4 regions of the Paenibacillus sp. Marseille-Q7038 genome follow, and region 3 is predicted to be linked to each of the others. Evidence: riboswitches for the same ligand, from Rfam matches in the RefSeq annotation. Region 3 holds a riboswitch; each other region holds the start of a gene.
The links. A riboswitch is a leader RNA that binds a small molecule or an ion and turns the genes downstream of it on or off. The one in region 3 is predicted to bind thiamine pyrophosphate.
Positions count from the first base shown of each region.

Region 1 (4,350 bases), on a different contig from region 3:
CAGCACCCTTCAGCGGCTTCACTTTGGCTACATAATCACCGAGCGGATTGCCTTGAATAAGATCACCATTATCAAACAAAAGACTATTGGTCGCTTCACTCCGAGCTTGTTTAATGAGGGTAGCGGTTCTTGCCAGACCATACGTTTCAATTTCCTGATCACTGTAGTAATCATAATCCAGCAGATTCACGTGAATATCAGTTGTCTCCAGAATACGAAGTTTCACTTTTGCTGCATCCGCAGCAGAGACAGGTTGTCCTGGAATAGCGAATAATTGAAACAACAAAGCCGCGGTAGTCAGACCTGCTAATAATGGTTTACGTGATCTCAAAAGAACCCCTCCAAATTTTCATCCCAATAGTACTGGAAATAATATACTTCTGACAGATATTCTAAACTATTTATTCTTGGTATAAAAGTGTAAATTTAACTAAAATATCACCTTTAAGTGTACTTTTATACAAAAAAAGAAAGAAAGAACGATCTATACGATCGCCTTTCTTTCTAAAGACACTAAGCTATAAGGTCATGTGATATTTATGCTTCCCATACCTGTTTTTCTTGCCCTTTACCTGTATATTCAATCCGGTTTGGAGTGATATCCAAAATGACGTAGTTCGGGTCTTCCGGCCCGCTGAACCATTTGCTAAACTCATCATTCCACAGTTTCTTACGCAGACCGCCGTCCTTCGTTACACTCGCGGTTCCTTCTATCTCAAGTATATCTTTGGTACCGCCGGCTTCGTAACCCATCAGTAAGCTTACATTCGGGTTATCCTCGAGCTCCTCTACCTTATGAGTGCAGCGGTTTGTTGCCATATGAATGTTCAGACCATCATTAAAAACAGCCATGTATCTTAATTTCGGTTTCCCTCCCTCTACAGTTGCCAAGGAACCAAAATGATTATTCTCTATGCCCGTTATAATTGCACGTTCAAGATCTGTTTTATTCATTGTATTTGTCTCCTTTCAAGAGCGAAGTTTGTAATTATAGTAAAAATGATCTGTTACTATAGTGTACCCGTCTCTCGAAAGTTGAACCGTATTTTACGCTTGCACTGCCGTACAGATAAGGGTTTCTCTCCCTCCCATATAAGGCCGAAGCGCCTTAGGAATATAGATGCTTCCATCCTCCAACTGATGATTCTCCAGCAGCGGAATTAAGATTCTTGGTGAAGCTACTGCTGTATTGTTCAGCGTATGCACATATTTTAATTGTCCATCTTGATCTCGGTAGCGAATGTTCGAACGACGTGCCTGAAAGTCATGCAAGTTCGACGACGAATGGGTCTCTCCATAAGCTTTCCTGCTTGGCATCCAGGTCTCCATATCGTATTGTTTGTACGTTTTCTGCGACATGTCTCCCGTACAGACAGCCATAACTCGGTATGGCAACTCTAGCGCCTCTAGCAGCTGTTCGGCATAACCTGTAATCTCCTGATGAACTCTCTCCGACACATCGTCATTTGCTTCTGTTAGAACAACCATCTCTACTTTAGCAAACTGATGGACACGGTAGAGTCCTCTAACATCCCGTCCGGCCGACCCCACTTCACTGCGGAAGCTCGTCGATACAGCAGCAAGGCGAATCGGCTCAGTTACATCAACAACTTCCCCGGCATAATACGAGATCAGCGGAACTTCCGAAGTGCCGACGAGGAACTTATCCTCTTCTTCCAGCGCATAGGTCTGATCACGACCTGTAGGAAAGAAACCGGTATTAATCAGCGCCTCTTCACGTACCATAATCGGTACATCCATCGGTATAAATCCGTGCTTCATCACGATATCCAGCGCCAGCTGCTGAACGGCCCGGTGCAATAGTACGCCGTCTCCTTTTAAATAATAACTTCTCGAACCGCCGACTTTCACTCCGCGAGGGACATCAAACAGATCGTGCATTTCCCCGAGCTGCATATGATCCTTGATGGTAAAATCCCTTACTCTTACTTCACCCACTTTCCGCACGAGTACATTGTCTTCATCCGATTTCCCGATCGGGGTGTCCTTCGAGACGATATTCGGAACGAGCATCATCTGTCTTTCATACTCTTTCTCAGTCTCAGACAATTCCTTGTCTATTTGTTCAATACTAACGCCCAGCTCTCTAATCTCTATCCTCAGCTGCTCGGCTTCTTCCTTTCGTCCTTCTTTCATGAACTGGCCTACTTTTTGCGATCCTTTATTCCGCTGCCCGCGCAGCTTCTCTACTTTAGTAATGAGTTCTCTTCTTCTGTCATCTGTTTTTATAAGTTCTTTTACCGATAGGCTCATATTCTTCAGCCTTGCAACTTCCTCTACCTCATCTGCATGCTCTCGTATCCAGTTCATATCCAGCATACCGCTCACATCCCTGTCGTTATTTTATAAAAAAAGACAAAGAGCGCCCTCATCCCTTGGGACGAGGAGCGCTCTATATGCTCGCGGTGCCACCCAATTTATTGAAATGAATACGGATCCGTGCACATTTCAATCACTTTGGTTCCGCGGTAACGGGCGGTGCCGATTAACTTAGGGGATATCCATATTCCCTTAACGAAAATGCCTCCGAGTTGGAATCTCTTCACTGGCATTTTAACCGATTTTTAGTTGGCATTATTATAATGTAGCATTCCCCTATTCGCAACCTTTTTATGCAATGAATCGGTTCTGCTTGTTTCTATTATCTGGACATGCCTGTTATATAAGACTATAATACATGGTTGTAACACCTTAACTTTATAATGTACTCAAGGGGTGCTGGTTAAGCCGGCTGAGATAGTATCCGTGAATAACGTGCAGATACGTACCCTGTAACCTGATCTGGATAATGCCAGCGTAGGAATGGAGAAATATATTAGGGCTTTCTACTTCATGTAGAAATATACCCGTTCCCTTACGTACAAGAGCATCCCGATCCGGGATGCTTTTTTTTATGATGAAAAAGTAGCTTACAGGTGCATTCTAAAGGAATCTAAGACATCTAAAGGAGAGGGAAACATTGCAGAGAAAATTAGGTACTTTCATACTGCTTGCCATACTCACCATCGTCACGGCCTGTGGAAATGCCGGAAATGGCACTTCAGGAGAGCAGAACGGGACAGATGGAGCAGCAGGGGATGAATCACTTCGTGATATCAAAGTGGTACTCGATTGGACTCCAAACACGAATCATACCGGGCTGTATGCTGCGGTAGATCAAGGATTTTATCAAGAAGAAGGATTGAACGTCGAGATTATTCAACCTGGACAAGCAGGTGCAGATACTATGGTCGCTTCTGGTGAAGTGCCTTTTGGAGTAAGTTATCAGGAAGGTGTGACTCAGGCTCGTACCCAAGGCGTACCTATTGTGTCCATCGCAGCAGTCATTCAGCATAATACATCAGGTTTTGCTGCTCCAGCTGATCGAAACATCAAGTCACCTAAAGATTTTGAAGGTAAAACTTATGGCGGCTGGGGCTCCCCGATCGATTCTGCCGTTCTTGATACCATTATGAGTCTCGAAGGCGGCGATGTAGATAAGGTGTCTAATGTGAACATGGGCGATGCGGATTTCTTTACAGCGATCAAGCGTGACATTGATTTTGCATGGATCTTCTATGGTTGGACCGGAATTGAAGCTGAGCTGCGCGGTGAGGCTATTGATATGTTTTATGTCAAAGATTACTCCGAGAAGCTTGATTACTATACACCGGTTCTGATCTCCAATGAAAAAACAATTAACGAAGACCCTGAACTTGTAAAAGCATTTATGCGTGCAACCACCAAAGGTTACGAGTATGCGATTGAACATCCAGAAGAGGCAGCCGGTATTCTAAGCGCAGCTGTTCCCGATCTCGATGAAGATCTTGTGCTGGCCAGTCAGAAATGGCTGAGCCCAAAATATCAGGATGATGCTTCTCGCTGGGGCGAGCAAAAGGCAGAAGTATGGCAGAACTACTCTGACTGGATGGTAGAGCATGGGCTTCTCGATCAGCCGCTGGAAGTAGAAAAAGCATACACAAATGAATTTTTACCAACTGAATAATTTGGTTATTACCACTTATGAAGGAAAGAGAAGGTGATTCACCATGGCAAAAACACTACTCAGCATTCAGGTCATACCGAAAACACCGAATGGAGAAGATTCCATTCCTTATGTAGATAAGGCGATTGAGGTCATTCAACAGTCCGGACTTACATATCAGGTTAATCCGCTCGAAACCACACTCGAAGGAGAACTTCCTGAGCTGCTTGAGGTGGTCCGCCAAATGCATGAAGTACTGATTGAAGCAGGTAGTCCAAGTGTGATCTCTCAGATTAAGATCGCTCATTATCCTAGCGGAATCAGTATGGAAGGTCTTACGGAGAAATATCGCCCATGAGTTCTTG
Region 1 covers NZ_CBCOOM010000002.1:44,805-49,154, forward strand. Annotated here, with positions in the region: gene ACWPWY_RS17285 (bifunctional 2',3'-cyclic-nucleotide 2'-phosphodiesterase/3'-nucleotidase) at 1-331, opposite strand, end outside; gene ACWPWY_RS17290 (pyridoxamine 5'-phosphate oxidase family protein) at 538-954, opposite strand; gene serS (serine--tRNA ligase) at 1,048-2,340, opposite strand; TPP riboswitch at 2,723-2,841, shown strand; gene ACWPWY_RS17300 (ABC transporter substrate-binding protein) at 2,981-4,006, shown strand; gene ACWPWY_RS17305 (thiamine-binding protein) at 4,050-4,343, shown strand; gene ACWPWY_RS17310 (ABC transporter permease) at 4,340-4,350, shown strand, end outside.
Region 1: linked by a shared signal. The riboswitch ahead of ACWPWY_RS17300 (ABC transporter substrate-binding protein) and the one ahead of ACWPWY_RS10780 (thiamine phosphate synthase) in region 3 are both predicted to bind thiamine pyrophosphate.

Region 2 (4,350 bases), 900 kb from region 3:
AAGTCCGTTTGTTCTCACTTTGAAACCCCTTTGCTTCCATCGCCACGGCAATCCGCTGCGCTCTTCGAATACTTTGTGCCAGCAGCGGAATCGCATATGGTTTTATCAGCGCATAAATATTCCACTTTGGTGCTCGGTTCCCTCCTCCTCGTATCATCAAGGCGTGCCGAAGTGTCTGAAATTCGTAGACTAGAATGGGGATCAGATTCATCGCAGCCAGGAAACTATAAGCATATTTAGGCGGAAGTCTCCACTGTTGCATCAGAGAGTAGAACAAGCGCACAGGCCTCGTTGTCAGCCCAAATAACAAACCGATCGCAGCCATTGATAACGCCCTGCAGCCCAGATGTACACCGCGCAAAAAACTCTCTTCTGTGATATGGATAATGCCATATTTCCACCAAGTCGTTTCTCCTTTTCCGAAAAACATCATTCCCGTCGAAGTCGATATAAATACCAGAATAAATGGGGATGCATACAGGAGTAGACGAAGCGGAGGATGACCGGAACCGATTAAGAGAAGCAGCATAGCGATTGTTAAATAGATCATCATATTGAGATTGTGGATGAGGATTACCACAAGAAACATCAATGCGAACGTAATCAGCTTAAACCCGGGGTTAACCCGGTGCAACCAAGTGTCATGGTATGGGATATTTAATTGCAAATGGTGATTCTCCCCTCTGCTGCCTGCCATACAGAAGTACAATACCGAGCTACGATCTCTTCGTCATGAGTCACCATGATAATAGCTGTTCCTTCACTTCGCAGACGCTCAAGTTCATCCAGCATCGCAAATGTATTTCTTGCATCCTGCCCAAAGGTGGGCTCATCAAGCAGCAATACACGGGGATTACGAACAATTGCGGAAGCAACACTCAGCCTTCTTTTTTGTCCAAGAGACAGCTCGTAAGGATGCCTGTTCTCTAGTCCATTCAGATGGAACCTTTGCAGCAGTTCTTCCACTCGTACTCGGCGTTCTTTCTTCGATATGGGCTCAGACAGCAGTGAATATTCAACTTCATTCCATACGGAATGCGTAATAAACTGCAATTCTGGATTCTGGAATACATAGGCCATCTGCTGTGCTGCCTGCTTGGTATTTTTCGGCTCGATACCTTTCATTAGATACGTACCGGTCATAGGGAGCAGCTTCATTAATCCAAGCAAAAATGAACTCTTCCCTGCACCATTGGGTCCCGTAATTCCAATAAAGTCACCAGGTAGCACCTGAAGCTCCTCTGCTCGAATCACAGGCTTGCTGCTACGATGAATCACACATTCACGAAGCAAAAGAAGTGGCTCTGCTCCCTTCTCAATAGCTGCGGCATTCTCCTGCCTAAGAGGTCTAGGCCAATTCTTCCAAGTCCCCGGATACCAGATGCCATAATCCGTTATCGTCTGCTGATGCTGACTGAAGATCTCTTCCGCCCTGCCATCTGCCATGATCTCTCCTTCGGAAGATAAGACAATAATGCGATCTACAAAATCAAGGATATAATCAATCTTATGTTCGACTATAATCACGGTACGTTCCCCAGCAATGTCTCGAATCGTAGCCCATACTTCAAGCGTCCCTTCTTTATCTAGCAGCGCTGTTGGTTCATCTAGAAAAAGGACACTAGGTTCTACTCCAAGTACCGAAGCAATGGCCAGACGCTGTTTCATACCTTGGGAGAGAGCTTGCACCGGTGTATGTAAGTCAGGTAAGTCAAGTCCAACAAGACTTAGAAGTTCTCTAATCTTCGCTTGCATCTCTTCTCGGGGAACCTGACGATTCTCTAACACAAAAGCCAATTCCTCATCTACATAGGGCATACAAAACTGAGTATCTGGATCTTGAAAAACAATACCTGGATGGGCAGGAATATGTACATGATCTGCCTTCATCGGCACATCAACGGAATGAGGAATAAGTCCGCTCAGCACTTGAAGTAGTGTTGACTTTCCGCTGCCACTAGCACCAAGCAGTAACACTTTCTCCCCTTGATTTATAGTTAAAGATAATTTGTTGAACCAAATCTGAGATTCTCCGGGAAACTTCAGACGCAGATCGTCAATAGCTACTGCTACTGACTGCTGAGTAACGTATGCTTTCTCCTGTGTCTGCAAAGCTTTGTCCTCCATCGGACCTGTTATAGAAGGACACATTAGTGCAGTGCCTCCATATCTTCTTTCGTCGTTTTTCTTAAAGATTTCGTTACCCCCGTTATTTCCAAAGCTTTATACAGTGAATAAGCAACAATACCAGCTAACAAAATACTTCCGGCTAATCTTAGCCCAATAAGCAACGCATAACTCCACGTTTGCAATGAATCGATATAACCATATCCAAAATCAAGGATTAGGGAGCCGGCCGCTGATCCGATAGCAGCAAGTGACGTAATCCATACATTTACTTTTCGATAGAAAAACAGCGCAAAAATAAGTTCAGCTCCGAGTCCTTGTACCGCGCCATAGATCAGCGTAGAGATCCCCCACTCACTTCCTAAAAATGCACTTACGGTCGATGCCGCAATCTCTGCTAGAAGGGCAACACCTGGTTTACGAATGACGAGAAAAGCAAAGGTCCCTGCCATAAACCACATGCCGTAAATCATTTGTTCCGCATGGAGTCCAAACGGTTTGACTAGATCATAAGTAGGTCCCCATATTTTATAAATGATCCCAAATACAACAGCAAGCACAATCGTAACTAGAATATCGGTTAATGTAAGTCCTTTGCGCCCTGACTCTGAACTACGGCCTTTTGTCTGCAACATGTACAATTCCTCCTTAGAATATCAAAAAAAGCCTCCCCAATTCGGGCAGGCCAGGTAAGGACGCATCTGTATTCGCATCTAAAAAACAAAGGGTACACTTGGTCGGCAGCAATGGCTTGGAGAGTTACCTCACATCATTTCGTTCAGCTGGCTGCTTCTGCATTCATGCATCACATTTGTTCCTACATACGATTCGCGATATTCGTTCTCTACGCTGGCATTACCCAGATCAGATCTACGGTCAGCGGCATAAGGCCGCTCTCTCAGCCTGACTTCATCAAGCTCCCGTTCGTGCTTTTTAAGTTAGTTACAATGTACATGAAATATGCTTAATTGGCAATTACTTCTACAAAGTCACCAAGATCTGCGCTCCGTCTGTTCTCTGTAGGTACTAGGAGTGAGTCCGGTATGTTTTTTAAACAGAGTATGAAAATACTGACTGCTGCTGACCCCTACATAGTCACATAGTTCGTATATAGGTATGTCTGTCTGCTGAAGCAGCATTTTGGCTTTTTCCATCCGAATCCCAGTCAGATATTCTGTCAGCGTCTGGGATGTGCTTATCTTAAATATTCGCTGTAGATATCCCGGATGAAGACGGACTTCCGCCGCTAAATCCTTAATTTGAATATTGCGATCATAATTCTGATGCATGTAGAGAATACATCGTTTGACATAACCTTCTGCACTCGGTTCTCTTGTCATTACCACTTCTTCGCGGAGCCTTGCAATACGTACAAACAGTTGTAAAAACAACAGATCCGTCATCGTATTTTTCTGTCCTACCGGTTGCCGGTCCAGCTCCAACACCAGACTTTTGAGCACATAATATACCTCTTCCGGATCGGAGAGGACCATGTACTCAAAAGGAGATTTCACAAAATCGGATAAGGCCTTTTCTTCTGCCAATAACGATTTCACTGACGAATCAAATGAAGTGTCTCCTTCTTCAAAACCAAACTCCACATTTAGCATCCGGCAGGCAACTTCCGGCTCTACGATGAGTCTATGCGAGACATCTGCGTCCAAAATAATAAACTCGCCTTTACGCAGCATGATCAATTCACGATGTCCATCCTTGCACTTCACATCAATGGTACATCCTCCTTGAATCACATACATAATCTCAGTCCAGCGATGTTCGTGGTAGGCCATCTCATAGTCTTTCCATTGCTTATAGTAGTAGGCATAGAAGTACGGGTTCCACGAGCCTTCTGACGGATGCATGCAGAAGAAACTGCCTGACATGTTAAAGCCCCCCTGTATTTCGAATCAGAATTATAGATTCAGAAGATGAAATACCACCAGGGGACCTTACGTCAGTCGTAGGGTTCTGAACTTCTCGATAACCTCAGATATTGAATTCATACTTAATGGCTTGCTTATATATTCATCCATGCCCAAAGACATGTACTTCTCCCGATCTCCTTTTATTGCATGTGCCGTTACAGCCACAATATAAGGACTATCCTCTGCTAGCTGTTCACGAATCAGGCGTGTAGATTCCACTCCATCCATGATCGGCATTTGAATATCCATAAACACGATATCATAGGAATCTTCCAAACAAGCTTTCAATGCTTCTTTT
Region 2 covers NZ_CBCOOM010000001.1:3,177,170-3,181,519, forward strand. Annotated here, with positions in the region: gene ACWPWY_RS15125 (energy-coupling factor transporter transmembrane component T family protein) at 1-667, opposite strand, end outside; gene ACWPWY_RS15130 (ABC transporter ATP-binding protein) at 658-2,127, opposite strand; gene ACWPWY_RS15135 (ECF transporter S component) at 2,151-2,762, opposite strand; TPP riboswitch at 2,952-3,061, opposite strand; gene ACWPWY_RS15140 (AraC family transcriptional regulator) at 3,117-4,010, opposite strand; gene ACWPWY_RS15145 (PAS domain S-box protein) at 4,077-4,350, opposite strand, start outside.
Region 2: linked by a shared signal. The riboswitch ahead of ACWPWY_RS15135 (ECF transporter S component) and the one ahead of ACWPWY_RS10780 (thiamine phosphate synthase) in region 3 are both predicted to bind thiamine pyrophosphate.

Region 3 (4,350 bases):
ATTGATGTGAAAGTGGAAGAAATGGCGAACGGACTTGGTTTGTCTGCTATTGGACTTGATCGGGATGTATCTGCACTTAGTGGAGGACAACGTACAAAGGTACTGCTTGCAAAATTGTTGCTTGAGAAACCTAATGTTCTGCTCTTGGATGAGCCTACTAACTATTTGGATGTAGAGCATATTGAATGGCTTACTCGTTACTTGAACGATTATCCGTATGCGTTTATGCTTATTTCTCATGATACGGAATTTATGAACAAGGTGGTTAATGTAATCTACCATTTGGAATTCGCGAAGCTCACACGTTATACGGCGAATTACGAAAAATTCCTTGATATGGCCGATGTGAATAAGAATCAGCATATTGATGCTTATGAGAAACAACAGGAGTTTATCAAGAAGCAGGAAGACTTTATTCAGCGTAATAAAGCGAGATATTCAACGTCAGGCCGAGCGAAGAGCCGTGAGAAACAACTAGATCGTCTAGAACGAATTGATCGCCCAGAAGAAGCTGCGAAGCCTATATTCGGATTTAAAGAAGCTAGAGCCAGTGGTAAAACGGTATTTGAAGGAATCGATTTTGAAATTGGTTATGACCGCCCACTCCTTCCGAAGATGACGATGACGATTGAGCGTGGGGAAAAAATTGCTATTGTCGGCTGTAATGGTGTAGGTAAATCAACGTTGCTTAAGACAATTCTTGGTAAAATTCCGGCATATAGCGGTAAAACGTACCTTGGTGACTTTTTGTTCCCTTCTTATTTCGAACAGGAAGTTCGTCCTGAGAAAATCACACCAATCGATGATGTATGGAATGAGTTCTCTCATCTGAATCAGCATGAAGTACGGGCACATCTTGCTCGCTGCGGTCTTAAAAATGAACACATCACAAGACCTCTAAATATGCTGAGCGGTGGAGAACAGGCTAAAGTACGGCTATGTAAATTAATGATGCGCGAAACGAACTGGATTCTATTTGATGAGCCTACGAATCACTTAGACGTTGTGGCTAAAGAAGAGTTGAAACGCGCGCTAAAAGAATTTAAAGGTACTGTGATTCTTGTATCTCACGAACCTGATTTCTACGAAGATTGGGTAACTAAGACTTGGAATGTGGAGGAATGGTCTCAAGAAGCGTAGTCATATGCTAATGAGTCTCTCTTTTACAAATTTTCTCATTTGTGATAGAATGAGCATCTGAACGTAACTTTATATCGACGAATCACTAGGGGGGCCGCTTGTCGGCTGAGATGGATATATTTCCAGACCCTTTGAACCTGATCTGGTTAGAACCAGCGTAGGGAAGTGGGCTAGCAGCTTGTGCTAGTATGAGTTTTGACGTATTGAATACAGTATATGGCTAAGTTGATGCTAAGAGGGAGAGAAAATCCTTCCTTGTTGCTTTATATCACTTTAGCGAATGCTCATTTTCAATTCCGCCTAACCAAACCACTCCTTACGAGGAGTGGTTTTTTTGCGTTCATTTTAAATCATACTCTCGGCACATCAGGATGGAGGAGAAAGAGAATTGTCAACAAAATCTATTGAATTTCATGTGATTTCTTCTCAGCAGATGAGTCATGATTTAGTAGAACTAAACCATTTTGTGGAGATTTGGCCGTATATCACTTCATTTCATCTTCGGAAGAAGGAAAGTAGTTACGAAGAAATGGAGAAGATCGTACAACATGTGGTAGAGCTAAAGATTCCTATGAATAAGTTGACCCTAAACCGTCACCAAGAGCTTGCGCTTGCCTACAAAACAGGAGCTCTCCATGTGGGAGTGCAAGAAATAAGCCACGCTTTGAAAACTTCATTGCACAGAAAAGAAGTGAGAAAAGAAGTGAAGCCTAAGGCATCAACGAAACGAGCTATAAGACTTGGTGTCTCTGTCCATTCACTGGAAGAAGCGAAGATTGCTGAAAAAAAGGGAGCAGATTATGTTTTTTACGGACATATGTACCCTTCTCATAGTAAACCAGGGCTGCCCCCCAGAACACTTGCTTCCCTTCAGGAGATTTGTGAAGTGATTAACCTGCCTGTGATCGCCATTGGTGGAATTACACCTTCGCGGGTTGAAGAACTGATGTGGGCGGGGGCAAGTGGGATTGCCGTAATTTCAGGAGTATTACAGTCGGAAGATCCGCTGGAAGCTGTCTATAGGTATAGAAAAGAATTAGATAAGTATGGGGATATCAAATAGCGGGCAAGGGATGGAGGGGAAGATAATTGACTTTAAACAGATTAGATCAGGAAAACAAACGGAATGCGGAAGTGCTTGTTATTGGAGGCGGTGTCATCGGATCCGCTATAGCTTATTACTTGTCATGTGACGGAATGGACGTAATACAGCTTGAAGGTGCTCATCAGGCGAATGGAGCTTCTGGTCATGCAGCGGGGATGCTTGCAGCAGGGCTTGAACATTTTTCATCAGAGGAAATTAGGAGATGGGCGCAGCGCAGCCAGCAGCTTATGGGACCATTAATTGATGATCTAAAGCTACACAGTGAAGTCAACGTAGCCATCAACGATAATGGCTTTGTCGTACCTTTTATGGAAGATAGGTACCAAGAAGAAAAATTCTCAAAAACCATAGATCAGACAAAGCAGGGACACTGGTGGGACAAGATCAAACTACAAAATGAAATTCCAAAAATCACGGGGAAAGCAGAAGGTGCTTTATTTTATTCCCAAGAACATCAACTGCTACCTGCCGAGTTAACCAAAGCTTATATCAAAGGTGCACAAAAGAAAGGAGCTACTTTTATCGATGACTGCTCCGTTTCAAGACTACTACTCGAAAATGACCGTGTTACCGGAGTAGAGACGAATCAAGGTATTTATACAGCAGATAAAGTGGTGGTTGCGGCAGGACTTGGCAGCAATAGAATTCTAGGGACTATCAACATTGAACTGAATATCTATCCTGTAAAAGGCGAAATGATAGCCCTATCAATGAATAGTGAAACTTTGCGCTATACGATCTATACTCCTGATGTTTACATTGTTCCCAAACCAAATCAGGAAATTTGGATCGGTGCCACGAGTATTCCTTACGGAAATGATAATAAAGTAAGTGTCTCTGGCCTGAATACCCTTTTACATAAAGCAGCAGGCTGGATTCCTGATATAGGTGAAGCTTCTTTTCTGCACACATGGGCGGGCCTAAGGCCACAAACAATAGATGGACTACCCTACATAGGAGCTTATTCTGAAGTTCAAGGCTTGTATCTTGCAGTAGGTCATTATCGCAATGGTATTTTACTTAGTGCAGTCACAGGAGAGACGATGAGCCGCTTGTTATCTGGAGAAACGGAAGATGAGATCGGTATCAGTTCCTTTTCAGCAAGCCGGATTATAAAAGAGAGGAGCGGAATTCATTGAAACTAAAAGTAAACGGACAGCACATGCAAATAGATGAGGATCAATTAAGTGTCAAAGATTTGCTGGAGTCACTAGACCTTGGCGTAAAGACCGTAGTCATTGAATGTAACGAACAAATTTTGACGAAAGATATGCATACAAACACATTATTAAAAGATGGAGACCATATCGAAATTGTACATTTTGTAGGAGGGGGATAATGATGTTAACGATCGGTAAATATAATTTTTATTCTCGGCTATTGCTCGGAACAGGTAAATTTGAGAATCTGGATGTACAGGGAAAGGCAGTTGAAATTTCAGAAACAGAGATTCTTACGTTTGCAGTACGAAGACTCAATTTAGATAAGAAAAACGAACCTCATTTTCTAGATCAGCTCGATCTCATGAAGTATACATTATTGCCTAATACAGCGGGTGCAAAAACCGCCGAGGAAGCTATACGAATTGCAAGGCTCGCGAAAGCTTCAGGTCTATGTGATATGATAAAGGTTGAAGTCACCCAGGATGAACGAACACTTCTTCCTGACCCATTAGAAACGGTAAAAGCATGTGAAATCCTGCTTGAGGAAGGCTTTATTGTCCTTCCGTATACATCGGATGATGTCATTCTTGCACAAAGACTTGAAAGGATGGGTGTTCATGCGCTTATGCCTGGAGCGTCACCTATTGGTTCTGGACAAGGCATTAACAACCCAAGGGCACTTGAATTAATTATAGAACAAGCGGCTGTCCCTGTTATCATTGACGCAGGAATACGATCACCTCGCGATGCGGCGTATGCCATGGAACTAGGTGCAGATGCCGTGCTTCTAAATTCAGCTGTATCAGGCGCAGGCAATCCGGTCGTGATGGCAGAAGCGATGAAATATGCAGTCTGGGCAGGAAGAAAAGCATACGAATCCGGGATGATTCCTGTGAAACGGTATGCAGCAGCAAGCAGTCCGCTGGAAGGGATGTTTGAGAA
Region 3 covers NZ_CBCOOM010000001.1:2,278,006-2,282,355, reverse strand. Annotated here, with positions in the region: gene ACWPWY_RS10785 (ABC-F family ATP-binding cassette domain-containing protein) at 1-1,140, shown strand, start outside; TPP riboswitch at 1,218-1,321, shown strand; gene ACWPWY_RS10780 (thiamine phosphate synthase) at 1,529-2,203, shown strand; gene thiO (glycine oxidase ThiO) at 2,230-3,384, shown strand; gene thiS (sulfur carrier protein ThiS) at 3,381-3,584, shown strand; gene ACWPWY_RS10765 (HisA/HisF-related TIM barrel protein) at 3,587-4,350, shown strand, end outside.

Region 4 (4,350 bases), 1.1 Mb from region 3:
CGCTGTGCTCCTATATGACCCTTCGCCAAATCCGCTGCATGTGCAGCAATCTTATAAGCAATGACTCCTTCACGAACATCATTTTTATCCGGCAGACCCAGATGCTCTTTCGGCGTAACATAACAAAGCATCGAAGTACCAAACCAACCAATCATCGCAGCACCAATAGCAGAAGTGATATGATCATAACCCGGTGCAATATCGGTCGTCAGGGGTCCAAGAGTGTAAAAAGGCGCCTCCTTACAAATTTCCATTTGAAGATCTACATTTTCTTTAATTTTGTGCATAGGTACATGACCCGGTCCCTCGATCATCACCTGGATATCATGCTTCCACGCGATTTGCGTGAGTTCCCCCAGTGTAGCAAGTTCTGCCATCTGTGCCTCATCATTTGCATCATATATACTTCCCGGACGAAGTCCATCACCCAGCGAGAAGGCAACATCATAGGTCTTCATAATCTCGCATATGTCTTCGAAATGAGTGTATAAAAAATTCTCCTTGTGATGGGCTAAGCACCAAGCTGCCATAATCGAACCGCCTCGGGATACAATTCCTGTCATTCGTGTGGCAGTCATCGGAATGTATCTAAGCAGGACCCCAGCATGGATCGTAAAATAGTCCACACCTTGTTCTGCCTGCTCAATCAGGGTATCCCGGTACACTTCCCAGCTTAGCTGATCTGCTTCTCCATTCACCTTTTCGAGCGCCTGATATAAAGGCACGGTTCCAATAGGAACAGGGGAGTTACGGATAATCCACTCCCGCGTGGTATGAATGTTACGGCCGGTTGATAAATCCATCACAGTGTCGGCGCCCCAGCGTACCGCCCACGTCATTTTCTCTACCTCTTCCTGAATAGAGGAAGAAACAGCGGAGTTACCAATGTTTGCATTGATTTTCACGAGAAAATTTCTTCCGATCATCATCGGCTCAGTTTCCGGATGATTAATATTGGACGGTAGAATCGCTCGTCCACTGGCAATTTCTTCGCGCACAAATTCAGGTTCCAGCCCTTCACGAATGGCAGCAAACTCCATCTCCGGAGTAACGATTCCCTGGCGGGCATAATGCAGCTGCGTCACATTCTGCCCCAATTTTGCTCGAAGCGGCCTTCTAGATTCTCCTGGAAAAACTTCAGCTTCTTGCAGAACACTTCGTTCCGACCGTAGTCCATTGTCCTCCGGTTTCACGGTCCGTCCTTCATAATACTCAACATCCCCGCGCTCCCTAATCCACTCATGCCGAAATGCAGGAAGTCCTTTCGTAATATCAGCTTCATAATCGGCATCCCCCATCGGTCCACTCGTATCATAGACACGAAAAGGTTCATTGATCTCTACCCCTTGCGGGGTATGTGTGGGACTCAGCTCTATCTCGCGTTCCGGAACAGCAAGATCAGGCCGAGATCCTTTCTTGTACACTTTACGGCTTGCAGGAAAAGGAATGTACATCGATTCACTCCCCATTCCTTCTGTAACATCCTCAGCTTTACTACGCTCGGTACTGGCTTGTTGCTGCAATTTCATCGTTTTCATCCTCCTTCAAAGTGGCTTACCGCCCCTGTCAAAGAATCACATGAACCTTTGCTGCAAAAGAAGTGTACGACAATAAAAAAAGCCGATTCCCTAGGGGAATCGGCTTCTATACAATAGTTTGTTCCTACTCTCTCCATATTTACACAGGCGAACTTCGGGGCAGTGTTATCACACGGCACCTGAAATCAAATAAGCTACCTATATTTGGATGGAATCGAATAAGCTCCTAATGTTATCGCCAATTACTTCCCTACGCTGGTATGATCCAGATCAGGTGCAAAGAGTCCGGTATCTTGCGACACCATCTCAGCCCGGCCTTTCGGGCTCCCCTAGTAAGTTGATATTACGTTGTAATGATAGATCACTGCCGCTCTTTTAAAGAACGGTCTCTATTAGGTTATCTCATAAAAATAAGAAATACAACCTATTATTTACAAATTCCAGCATGAGCACTCTTGAGCCCTGCTATTATCTCAACATAAGCCCCATCTGAGCTGCTGCTTTAACAAGCACAGGTCCATATTCATGCAGTGTTTCCTGAGATAATCTGCTGACAGGTCCCGAGACGGATAAAGCCGCTGCCACATTCCCTTTACGGTCAAAGATCGGGGCAGAAACGGCAGCTGCTCCCGGCTCTCTTTCTTCATAACTTGTAGCAAAACCCAAAGCTTTAATCTCTTGGAGCTGCGCTAAATAGGTTTCTTTGTCAAAAGGAATCTGAGGATCAAACTCCCTGATTAATTGTTCCTGCTCTTCCATTGGAGCAAAAGCGACAAGTACTTTGCTCGAGGCTCCTACAGACAAAGGAAGTCTGACTCCTACAGGAGCGACTCGGCGAATCGCCTGGTTGCTCTGCACAGCTTGAACACGAATACGTTCGCTGCCATCTCTTAAATATAAACTAACGGTCTCTCCTAGATTATCGCGCAACTGCTCCATTGCAGGAAGCAACAGCACGGCGGGATCATCACTCTGCGACATATGCGCAGCGAGTTCCCATATCCGAATCCCCAGCCGATATTTCTCGGTAGCAGGATTACGGATAACAAACCCTCTCTCCTCCAGAGTCGACAACAGTCGATGCACCGTACTTTTATGTAATCCAATCTTACTGGATATTTCGGTTAGCCCAAGGTCCGTCTGACCTGTAAAAGTGAGCAGAATATCGAGTGCCCGTTCGACCGCTCGAACTGTTGATTTGCGATCCTGATCTTCCATGGGATCCATGCTCCTTTCATGTTTCATCACGTGAAACCTGGTTACATAAATTATATGAGAACTCATCCTTAAAGTAAAGAAAATTATTGAGAATCAATCTCATTTAGATAAGTTCATACTCTTTATCAAGGTCCTCTTCTCTCTTCATGGGATTAGGGCTTGCTTCACTTGACAATTCACTTTTGATACTTGAATGTCGAATATTACATCTGTGTAACAAATCATCTTAATGGATTGACTTTGCTACTTATAGAACATAGGATTAAAAACAATAGTAAGAGAGTCAAGAAGTGACTTATACACTATTTGTCATACTTTGTCGTAAATTCATGTGAACTCATCCAATAACTAGTACTTTCGTCATCAGGGAAAGAGGTTGCATAAGATACTAACTAGAAGGAGGGGATCCTGAGTGTTTCCTACATCCAAGAGCAATAACCATCTTCAGCGAGACGTATCAACGATTCCTCCAGCAATCTCACCAAGGTTGATCCGTTTTAAACATATTATTGTAGCTCTTATTCTATCCATCATCTTCTTTTTTGTATTCTGTTTTATTGCTCTGCATGCCTATATCGCCTGGGTACTTTCCAATCCAACTGTGGCACCCGTATACTCGAATCCGATGCTTGCCAAAGGGATGGCTTATGAAGAAGTCACCATTCCCGCAGTCGATGGAAGCCGCAATGTGAATGGCTGGTATATTCCCGCAGAGGAAGACAGCGCAAAAAAAACGATCGTTTTGAGTCATGGATATGGAGCTAATCGGGAGGAATCTTGGATTCCAATGTATGATCTGGCTCATTACGCTCATCAGCAAAACTTTAATGTTATTATGTTTGACTACGGATTTGCCTCCCAGAACAGCCGCGGTGTTGCTACAGGAGGAAAAGCAGAGTCCAAGCAGTTGCTCGGTGCAGTACAATTAGCTAAGCAAAAGGGAGCTCAAGAAGTCGTCGTATGGGGCTTCTCGATGGGAGCCGGTACGGCTTTGCAGGCTGCTCTCGTCTCGGATGATATTGATGCTATGATCCTCGACAGCACCTTCTTGCTTGAGCCAGATACCCTTTATCATAATATCCAGAACCAGATCGACTTGCCAAGACAGCCAACACTACAGATTCTTACCATGTTATTTCCTATTCTTAATGGTACAAGTCTGAATTCCATACCTTATCAGGCAGTAAAAACAACAGATTATGACATTCCGATCTTATTCATTCATGGTACACAGGATGACAAAGCTCCTTATCCTATGGCTGAACTTTTGGCTAGTAATCAAACGAATCCAAATTCAGATGTGTGGATTGTAGATGATGCACACCATGAGCTTATCTTTAGAGAACATCCAAAAGAATATTTACGAAAAGTATCGCTATTCCTCGGTAATATAAAACTTGCCCAGCAATAATACAATATTTTTAATACGAAGGCACCTTAATCCAAGGTGCCTTTTTTGTATAGATATTAATCGCTGATCCCCCAGCCTGTTTCCTATTCTTTGACAAGTCATCATAAACCAAGCCCCTCCAAGAATAGAAATAGAAGAGATAACGCCTTGAGTAGATGTTGCGAATGTAAAAGAAGATATCAA
Region 4 covers NZ_CBCOOM010000001.1:3,401,200-3,405,549, forward strand. Annotated here, with positions in the region: gene thiC (phosphomethylpyrimidine synthase ThiC) at 1-1,469, opposite strand, end outside; TPP riboswitch at 1,769-1,879, opposite strand; gene ACWPWY_RS16150 (IclR family transcriptional regulator) at 2,007-2,756, opposite strand; gene ACWPWY_RS16155 (alpha/beta hydrolase) at 3,169-4,167, shown strand.
Region 4: linked by a shared signal. The riboswitch ahead of thiC (phosphomethylpyrimidine synthase ThiC) and the one ahead of ACWPWY_RS10780 (thiamine phosphate synthase) in region 3 are both predicted to bind thiamine pyrophosphate.